3 regions of the Agrobacterium sp. K11 genome follow, and region 3 is predicted to be linked to each of the others. Evidence: riboswitches for the same ligand, from Rfam matches in the RefSeq annotation. Region 3 holds a riboswitch; each other region holds the start of a gene.
What was found. Region 3 has a riboswitch for cobalamin ahead of AC5SEO_RS05875 (CbtB domain-containing protein). Riboswitches for the same ligand answer to the same signal wherever they lie in the genome.
Positions count from the first base shown of each region.

Region 1: linked by a shared signal. The riboswitch ahead of AC5SEO_RS19120 (DUF1852 domain-containing protein) and the one ahead of AC5SEO_RS05875 (CbtB domain-containing protein) in region 3 are both predicted to bind cobalamin.
Region 2: linked by a shared signal. The riboswitch ahead of AC5SEO_RS02545 (ABC transporter substrate-binding protein) and the one ahead of AC5SEO_RS05875 (CbtB domain-containing protein) in region 3 are both predicted to bind cobalamin.

Region 1 covers NZ_JCAHRB010000010.1:160,650-163,923, reverse strand. The annotation lists gene AC5SEO_RS19125 (hypothetical protein) at 1-906, shown strand, start outside; cobalamin riboswitch at 1,684-1,896, shown strand; gene AC5SEO_RS19120 (DUF1852 domain-containing protein) at 2,001-2,978, shown strand; gene AC5SEO_RS19115 (methionine synthase) at 3,003-3,274, shown strand, end outside.
Region 2 covers NZ_JCAHRB010000002.1:178,837-182,110, forward strand. The annotation lists gene AC5SEO_RS02540 (GNAT family N-acetyltransferase) at 182-1,060, shown strand; cobalamin riboswitch at 1,100-1,335, shown strand; gene AC5SEO_RS02545 (ABC transporter substrate-binding protein) at 1,501-2,532, shown strand; gene AC5SEO_RS02550 (FecCD family ABC transporter permease) at 2,529-3,274, shown strand, end outside.
Region 3 covers NZ_JCAHRB010000003.1:139,740-143,013, reverse strand. The annotation lists gene AC5SEO_RS05880 (c-type cytochrome) at 1-871, shown strand, start outside; cobalamin riboswitch at 963-1,187, shown strand; gene AC5SEO_RS05875 (CbtB domain-containing protein) at 1,354-1,536, shown strand; gene AC5SEO_RS05870 (CbtA family protein) at 1,548-2,264, shown strand; gene AC5SEO_RS05865 (hypothetical protein) at 2,269-2,583, shown strand; gene AC5SEO_RS05860 (type 1 glutamine amidotransferase family protein) at 2,689-3,255, opposite strand.

The sequences.
Region 1 (3,274 bases), on a different contig from region 3:
TCCGGCCCCGTTGCGAACGAAAATGATGCTATGCTTTTGCCCGGTTTCTGGAGTGAGGCCAGCAAGACGTGGGTCGAGGATGACTATCAGGTCGGCAGCGCAACGGGCAACCTGGCCTGGGCGGCACTTGCGCTTCTCACTGCCAGTGAACGATTAAGCAATCCGTCCTATGTGCAGGCAGCGACCAAACTCATGCGCTGGATCGATGCGCATACGGCGGGCGTCCGCGATATCGGCTACACAGGTGGCACATTCGGTCATGAGCCTGCACCGGCCAAACTCGAGTGGAAATCGACGGAACATAATCTCGATGTGTATGCCGTTGCGGGTTGGCTCGCCGAAATTGAGGGAGCGCGCGCCTGGCAGGCGATGCGGGACAAAACACGCAAATTTCTTGATGCGATGTGGAATGAGCAGCAGGGACGGTTTTACGTCGGCAGCCTACCCGGAAGCGACACACCCAACTCGAGCCAGTCCGGAATAGATTCCGAGCTCTGGCCCATTCTCGCCGTGCCGGAGTTTCGGGGCCGCAGTGGGCGTGTTCTGCATTGGGTTGATCGGCATTATGCGGTTGCGGGAGGTTTTGATTTTAACGACGATCGGGATGGTGTGTGGCTGGAAGGTACGGCCCAGGCCGCGCTGGCATTTCAGCAGGTCGGCGATGCCGAGCGGGCCGAGGCGCTGCTTGCCACCATTGCCGCACAAATATCTCCCGATAACCTGATCTACGCGACAGTCGGGGACGAACTGACGACCGGGCTGATGATCGGGCCGACCTCGACATTTGCCGACTTCAAATATTTCAGGTTGCCGCATGTCGGGGCTACTGCCTGGGCAATCCTTGCAGCGAAAGGCTGGAACCCTTTTCTTAGAAAAAGCGGTTGTATTCGTCTTTGTGAGGGATAATCGTTCGTCTCGGCGGCAGCAGAAGGATATTGCTCCAGGCCGTTGCGCCGGAGATTGAAAACTGGGACGCATGTCGCTGCTGAAAGCGGCGAAAAGCGTAAAACCGCAACGTTGACTGCCGACTGGCAGTTCCAGTGTTTCAAGCCTAACGGTACGATCAACGAAGCCGAATACCGCCCACTGCCAGACCTGTCAGATGCCCGGTGCGGATCGGAACTTCCTGTGCACCTTCAACGACATGCGGCGGTCCGAAGGACCGAGCACAGATTCGGCGATGCTGTCGCGGATACGCGTCCGTGATGTTATCGGCCCGCTATTTAAGGGTGCTTGCCTTCGCTCATTCGCTATTTAATTCAAACGCCGATCCCTTAAATAGCGCTGCGCCGGCACAGTAGGGCATGTCCGAATAGCATCCCAACCTCCAGCGGGGCCGCTTCGTTGAAACGCCTGTGGCAGCCGAAATCATGCGCGCCTCCGGTTTCACCAGGCTGCTCCCGCGCCAGGAACTGTTCGTGGTGTGGTCTGATCCTTTCAACTGCGTGGCGCGAGACGTCTACTATTTCCCGGAAGCTGTCATCACGCATGCTTACCTGCGCTTGTCGGAATCGAACCGACAGTCGACGATTCATCTTTAGTTTGCCACGGCCAGGTCCGCGTATGTAAGAATCGCCTGACAACGCCGAATGCAACCTACTCGGTCGGAACCGACAATGGAAACGTAGACTTAAGGACATAAAGATATCGTTATGTGATGTTGACCGATGACGTGGCTTACAATATGGTCGTCACGCCTAAGGTTCCCCAGTCGTTGCACGCAACGTGCCGGGGCTAAGAGGGAAGTCGGTGCTCCGTGTCATGCGGAAAAGCCGACGCTGCCCCCGCAACTGTAAGCGGCGAGCTGAAGTCCAATATGTCACTGGTTTACCCCGGGAAGACGGACGGAAGTGATGATCCGTGAGCCAGGAGACCTGCCTTTGGTGAAATAACGTCCACGGGCGGGGTGTCCCAGTGTGCCGTAGCAAAGGCTGCATTGTCGCGGCCCGTCTTGCTATGCGTCCGCAGACCCATGCCCCCCAACTTTATAGGGGCACAACATGTCTCAGACCTGCATTTTTACGATCACGAGCGTACCCTTCGATGAAACCTATCGTCCTTCAGAAAATACGCGCATCACCACCAATTTCGCCAATCTGGCCAGGGGCGAAAAGCGGCAGGAAAACCTGCGCAATGTCATGCGCATGATCGACAGCCGCTTCAACGCCCTCGCTCACTGGGATAATCCCAAATCGGACCGATACTCGGTCGAGTTGGAGATCATTTCGGTCGACATGAGCTTCGATGTCGCAGGTGAAAAATTTCCCCTCATCGAGATACTGAAGACGACGATCATCGATCACAAAACCAGTGAGCGTATCGACGGCATTGTGGGGAATAACTTCTCCTCCTATGTGCGAGACTACGACTTCAGCATTGTCCTGCCGGAGCATAACAAGAGCGTTCCTGCCTTCAGCATTCCGGCCGACTTCGGCGACCTGCATGGAAACCTGTTCAAGTCTTTTCTGCGGTCGGATGCCTACCGCTCGTACTTTCGCAAGCCGCCGGTCATTTGCATCAGCGCCTCGACCAGCAAGACCTATTACCGGACCGAAAATCATCACCCCGTGATGGGCGTCGAATACCGGCAGAATGGGTTCTCGTCCACCGACCAGTATTTCGGGAAAATGGGATTGCAGGTTCGCTACTTCATGCCTGCAGGCAGCGTTGCGCCGTTGGCCTTCTACTTTGTTGGGGACTTGCTGGGCGACTACTCCAATATTGAGCTAATCGGCGTCATCAGCACGATGGAAACGTTTCAGAGAATTTATCGCCCCGAAATCTACAATGCGAACGCAGCAGCCGGGACATTTTACCAGCCCAACCTGAAGCACCAGGACTATTCGCTGACCCGGGTCATTTACGATCGCGACGAACGAAATCGCTTGGCGGTGGATCAGGGTAAGTTCACCGAAAAACACTTCATCAAGCCATACCGCGCCGTCCTTGAGCAATTGTTTGCTCACCGCCCCGCCTGAGCATCACTTAGAAGAGGTCCCATCGTGAAGAAACTTCTCCCCACATCGACGGCTGGCAGCCTGCCGAAACCCTCCTGGCTTGCGCACCCCGAAAAACTGTGGTCGCCCTGGAAGCTGGAGGGCGAGGAATTACTGGAAGGCAAGAGAGATGCCCTGCGCCTTTCACTGGACGATCAGCAACAGGCCGGCATCGACATCGTCAGTGATGGCGAGCAAACACGCCAACATTTCGTCACGACTTTCATCGAGCACCTCGACGGGGTCGATTTTGCAAAACGCGAGACAGTCAGAATTCG
Region 2 (3,274 bases), on a different contig from region 3:
CGAAAGCTTAGAATGGACTGCGACGTTTATCTGCTGAAATGCGAATGATTTCGGTAGATTGTTGTGACCTTCCAGTGCTTTCAGAAAATTCGTGCTGGCGTAACCGGCTACCGTCGGATGTCGTGGGCTAGGCCGGGATCGGATGAAGGTTGTGAGCCGTAGGGGAAGAGGGCCGTTGGTTATGGACCTGCTCAAAGTCGATAGTTTCGAGTTGCGGACCGTGGATATCGCGGACGTGGCTGCCGATCATCTGCATGCACTCTCCATGGCCGTCGGATGGCGATATCACGCGAATGAATGGTGTTTTCTGCGGCAATGCGGCGTGGGTCTCGCTGCGCTCGATGAGATCGACCGTGTTGTCGCAACCGCGATGCTCTTTCCCTATGATCAGGGGTTTGCGACGCTTGGCATGGTCATTGTTTCCCCCCGTTTGCAGGGGCAGGGCGTAGCACCATGGCTTGTGCAGAAACTTGTCGCGAAATTCCCCACTGTCTCCCTGCGGTTGAACGCGACGGGAGCGTCGCGGCGGTTGTTTTCAAGGTTGGGTTTTGCCGGTGATACGGAAAAAGTATATCTGTTCCGGGGAAGGGCGAATTGCCTTTTCGAGATACCGCCGCCCGGCAGAAAACAACGAATAGAGCCGTTATCCGCAGGTCATCTGACTGATGTGGTGGAACTAGACCGGGCGGCTTTTGGCGTTTCGCGCCGGAACGTTTTGCAGCGACTTTTGACGCAGAATGCGGGTTACGGTGTGTTTGAGGCAGACCGTCTTACCGCTTTTGCGCTGCGCCGTGCGGCGGGGCGGGGCCACATTATCGGTCCGGTCGTTGCGGGTGCGGACATGGATGCGATTGCGCTTGTGAGGCGGCATTTTACCGATCTGGACGATGAGCTGGTGCGCCTCGACACCATCGGCGACAATAGTCTCTTTATTGATTTTATTGCGCAATCCGGGCTGGTGGTGATTGAAACCCTTACCGCCATGTCCAAAGACGCACCGCAACCGGCGCCTTCCGGCGCTACAAAAATTTTCGCGTTGGCGGGTCCGTCTTTGTGCTGAGCTGCGGCACTATCGCAATTGACGCCCCGGCGCTTGCCCCTTATGTCAGAAAGCGACGGTTCCTGAAGCCGAACGGCAAAGGGATTAATAGGGAACATGGTGCGGGTGATTTCTATCGCCCAATGCCGTGGCTGCCCCCGCAACTGTAAGCGGATTGCCGTTCATCCTCGTGACGCCTGAAAAGCGTCATGCCACTGCACCCTTCAAGGTGCGGGAAGGCAGATGAACGGCGCATATTCGCGAGCCAGGAGACCTGCCGTCATAATATTGACCATCGTTACGGGCGGGGATGCCCGGAAGAGGAGCTGATTATGACCTTTCCGTCCGCGGAAACGTATTTAGAGTCCCGTTCTCCATCTCCACACTTGTTGTCGCTCTGTCACTACGCGTTTTGACGCGCGGCCTGCGGATCACGCCACTTTATTTAGACTGGAGAACATATGTTTCATTTCAAACGCCTGCCGGTTTCCGCCGGTCTTCTGGCTGTCGCACTAGCGGCCTTGCCCGCCGGTGCCGCTCAGGCTGCCGAAACCACCTATCCGCTGACGATCAATAGCTGCGGCCACGAAATCACCTTCAAGCAGGCGCCCGCCCGCACAGTATCGGTCGGCCAGAGCACGACCGAGGTTCTCTATCTGCTCGGCGTGGCCGACAAGGTGGTGGGCACGGCGCTGTGGATCGGCCCGGTTCTGAAGGGTTACGAAGACGCCAATGACAAGGTGGAGCGGCTTGCCGACAATGATCCGAGCTTCGAGGCGGTGGTTGGCAAGAGGCCAAACCTCGTGACGACGCAGTTCCAGTGGCAGATCGGTCCCGAAGGCGTTGTCGGAACACCGGAGCAATTCGCCGAACTCGGTATTCCCGTTTATACCTCCCCTGCCGATTGCATGGGCAAGGACAATTCCGGCGGCGGCGATGGCGTGCGCAAGTCCGTTTTCACCATGGACCTGATCTACCAAGAGGTCCGCGACCTTGCGAAAATTTTCAACGTGCAGGATCGCGGCGAGGAAGTCGTTGCCGACCTGAAAAAGCGTGAGGAAGCCGCCCGCGCCAAGATCGCTTCGGCGAATGGCAAGATTTCAGCAGTCTTCTGGTTCTCCAGCGCCGAGCTGGATATCGATCCTTACGTGGCGGGCCGCAATGGTGCGCCGGGTTACATCATGTCCGCGCTCGGGCTGAAGAACGTTATCGAAAGCGATGAGGAATGGCCGACTGTTGGCTGGGAAACCATCGCCAAAGCCAATCCGTCCGTGATCGTTGCCGGCAAGATGGACCGCCGGCGTTTCCCCGCCGATGACGTCGCCGTCAAGCTCAAGTTCCTCGCTACCGATCCGGTTGCCAGCATCATGCCCGCCGTCAAGGCGGCCCATGTCTTCGAAATGGACGCGCAGGCGATGAACCCGACCATCCGCACGATCGAAGGCATTGAAACGCTGGCCGAGGCGATTTCCACAGCCGGTCTCGCCAAGTGAACGGTCTTTCCGTCAATCTCGGCAGGGCGGGTCTGGCTTTTGCCGCACTCGCCCTGCTGCTCGTCGCGCTGATGGCCGGTGCGGCCATCGGCGAGACTGCCATTCCATTCGACGTGGTGGCAAAGACCATTGCCAATCGTGTCTTCCATGCGGGTTATCCGCTGGAGCCGCTGGATGAGGGCATCGTCTGGAGTTACCGCCTCAGCCGCGCCGTCGTTGCCGCGTGCTGTGGCGCCTCGCTGGCGCTGGCCGGTGCGGTGCTTCAATCACTTCTGCGCAACCCGCTCGCCGATCCCTATATCCTCGGTATTTCCGCAGGCGCCTCAACCGGGGCCGTGGCCGTGGCGCTTCTGGGCTTCGGGGCGGGGTTCCTGACGATGCCGGCTGGCGCCCTGATCGGGGCTTTTGTGGCTTTTTCGCTTGTCAGCCTTCTGGCGGTGCGGGCAGGGCACGGCAACAGCGCCATCATCCTGGCGGGGGTCGCCGGTTCGCAACTGTTCAACGCCATGACGTCGTTCATCGTCACCAAATCCGCCAATGCCGAACAGGCGCGCGGCATCATGTTCTGGCTGCTGGGCAATCTTTCGGGCGTGCGCTGGCCGGATGTCTGGCTGGCTTTGCCGGTCAGTATTGCGGGTCTTGGGGTGTGCCTCTGGTACGCACGCGCGCTTGATGCTTTCGCTTTCGGCGGTCAGGCAGCAGCTTCGCTCGGTATTCCGGTGCGCCGGGTCTATGCGGTGCT
Region 3 (3,274 bases):
TGCCGGTTTCGGCATTTTCGCCTGGGTGACCGCGCCTGTGCGTCAGGCACCCAGCCACTGGGTGAGCCTTGGCGAGCCGGACCTTGCCAATGGCGAAACGCTGTTCTGGGCGGGCGGCTGCGCAAGTTGCCATGCGGCACCAGATGCCAAGGGCGATGCGCTTTTGACGCTTTCGGGCGGGCAAGCGTTGAAAAGCCCCTTCGGCACCTTCCATGTGCCCAATATTTCCTCCGATCCGCAGCATGGCATTGGCGGCTGGACGCTTTCGGAATTCGGCGATGCGATGACGCGCGGCGTCGGCAAGAACGGCGAACATCTCTACCCGTCCTTCCCTTACGCCTCCTATGCCCGCATGACGCAGAAGGACATCAACGATCTCTTCGGTTATTTGCGGGTTCTGCCCGCCAGCCAGAATGACGCGCCGGATCACGAACTGCCGTTCCCCTTCAACATGCGCATGGCATTGGGCGGCTGGAAATTCCTCTATTTCGATACATCCGCGCCACCCCGCGTCGAGCTTGCCGATGCCAATGCCGAATTGCTGCGCGGCCAATATCTGGTGGAAGGCCCGGGCCATTGCGGCGAATGTCACACGCCGCGCAATGCGCTTGGCGGTTTTCTCGATGGCAAATGGCTGGCCGGTGGTCCAAATCCCGAAGGCGAGGGCCGCATTCCCGATATCACCCCCGGCTCGCAGAGCGTCGGAAGCTGGGAGGCGGCCGATATTGCCAACTATCTGGAAACCGGCTTCACCCCGGAATTCGACAGCGTCGGCGGCTCCATGGTCAAGGTGCAGCAGAATATGGCGCATCTGACGGCCGAAGACCGCAATGCGATCGCCGCCTATCTGAAGGCCATCCCGGCACGGTAGCCCTTTGCCGTCATGCCGGACTTGATCCGGCATCCAGCCGCGGCGCGCAATTCTCACGCCGGCCTGCCATTGACTCCCACCCACACCCATCGGATAACGATCCTGTGATGGTTCCTTCCGGGCGTTCCGGAAGGTGAAAAGGGAACACGATAGGGAGACATCCTCATTCGTGGCTGCCCCCGCAACTGTGAGCGGAGAGCCTGAAACGAAATGCCACTGGTAAGCATCTCGCCGGATATGGGCGAGGGCAATGCCGGGAAGGTGTTTCAGGTTTTGACCCGTAAGCCAGGAGACCTGCCATCACGGAAATGTCCATGCCGGCGGGGTGTCCGGAAGAGCGGAATTTCAGGGTGGTGGTGCTTGAACGTGCCGCCCTGTGTCAGTCTCGTATCCCCGTGGTGAAGTGTATCGCATGCGGCTGCACGGCGTTTGCCGTTCCGCCGCGTCTAAAGGCGCGGGGTCGCGCCGTAAGAGGGGTCACCATGTCCATCAACCAGAATACGGCAAATGCCGCCGTTTCAGCAAAAACGGGCAGCTTCGCGCAATCGCTGACGGCGATCGTGCTTGGTCTGTTCGTCGTCGGTTTTGTCGGCTTTTCGCATGTGGAAGCCGTTCACAACGCCGCGCATGACACGCGTCATGCCAATGCTTTCCCTTGCCATTGAGGGGAAAAAGCATGTCGTTCTTTCGCAATATCGTTTTTACTGCCGTCCTCGTCGGCATCGTTGGCGGCTTCGCCGTTTCGGCCATGCAGGCTTTCGGCACCACGCCGCTGATCCTGAAGGCGGAAACCTATGAAAATGCCGGTGGCGAAGCGCCCCACAGCCATGATGCTCCGGCCACGACCGGCGCTGCCGTTCCCGCGCACGAACATAACGAGGAAGCCTGGTCTCCGGCCGACGGCTTCGAGCGCACCGCCTATACGGTCGCCGCCAACGTGCTGACCGCCATCGGTTATGCGCTGGTGCTGACCGGCCTCATCTCGCTGCGCGGCACCGATGCCGGCTGGCGCGAAGGCCTTTTGTGGGGTGTGGCCGGTTTTGCCGCCGTCATGCTTGCGCCGATGATCGGCCTGCCGCCGGAACTGCCGGGCAGCCCGGCGGCCGCGCTTGAGGCGCGTCAAATCTGGTGGCTTTCGACGGTTGCGGCGACCGCAGGCGGCATTGCGCTGATCGCATTCCGCCGCGAACCCTGGGCAATCGTGCTCGCACTGGTGTTGATCGTTGCTCCACATGTGGTGGGCGCGCCCCTGCCGCCGGAAGGTGAACATGCGCTGGCACCGCTGCCGCTGGAACGACAGTTCATCGTCGCCGCCACCGTGACCAGCTTTGTCTTCTGGGCCTTGCTCGGAACATTGAGCGCGTTTTTCCTGAAGCGCTTCCAGCAGGCTTGAAACCATGCAGGGCGCAGCCGAATGGAGTGAGGAACTCGATGCGCTGCGTTTTGCCGTTCCCGGTCACGGCGCTTTCTGCGCCGTGCATCGCCTTGCTTTCAAGGCAGTCCTTGGCGTCAGCCCGGAACGGGAAGCGGCGCTCGCCTATTTTCATGAGAATGAGGCTGCCTTTACGGCCGCAGCCCTTGCCAAGATAAAACGCTCGGCTTTGCCGGCCGGTCGCAGTCTGCATCTCAACAGCCGCGATATCCGCCGTGCGATTGCGGGGGAGGGCGGGGATGTCGCGCCCCGTGTCTGCCGGGTGCTTGATCGGGGGTGATTTGTGATGGTCTCGCGGCTTAACTTCTCCACCACCCTCATTCCTGTGACAAGCACAGGAATGACGATGAGAGGATCCGCAAAACTCTCGATGCCAAGGTGAGCCTCACCGGTGCTCCGCCGCAAAAACCTGAAGTTCCGCCTCGGCTTCCGGACCAAAGAGGCCGAGGTGTTTCAGAATTTCCACTGCGAAACTGACGGGTGCACTGCCGGCTGCGGTTACGATGCCGCCATCGCTGACCGCCTTCGGCTGGTCGCGATAGAGCGCTTCGCCGCGATAGGACGGATAGGCCTTGTGAGAGGCGAGCGAATTGCCGGTATGGGCGACGTCATCAAGGGCGCCCGTGCCTGCAAGCGCGCTGGCAGCCGCGCAGATGCCGGCAACCAACCGGCCCTTCTCGCGAAACCGCTGTACCAGCCCGCCAAGATCGACAGCCGTTCCCTTTTCCCAACTGAGGCCGCCGGGAATGACGAGCGCATCGATGTTAGCAGGATCAAGTGCATCATAGGATGTGTCGGGCGTAACGTTGAGCCCGCCCATTGAAACCACGGGCCGGCCGTCCGGGGTTGCGTAAACGATCTCGACGCCGAGATAGCCGCGCGCGGCGGCGGCAAGCAGCGCCGGTTCCCAGTCCGCAAAATCCTGCGCAAGCGCAATGGCAATCCGTGTCATGACCGTCTCCAAAGGTTGC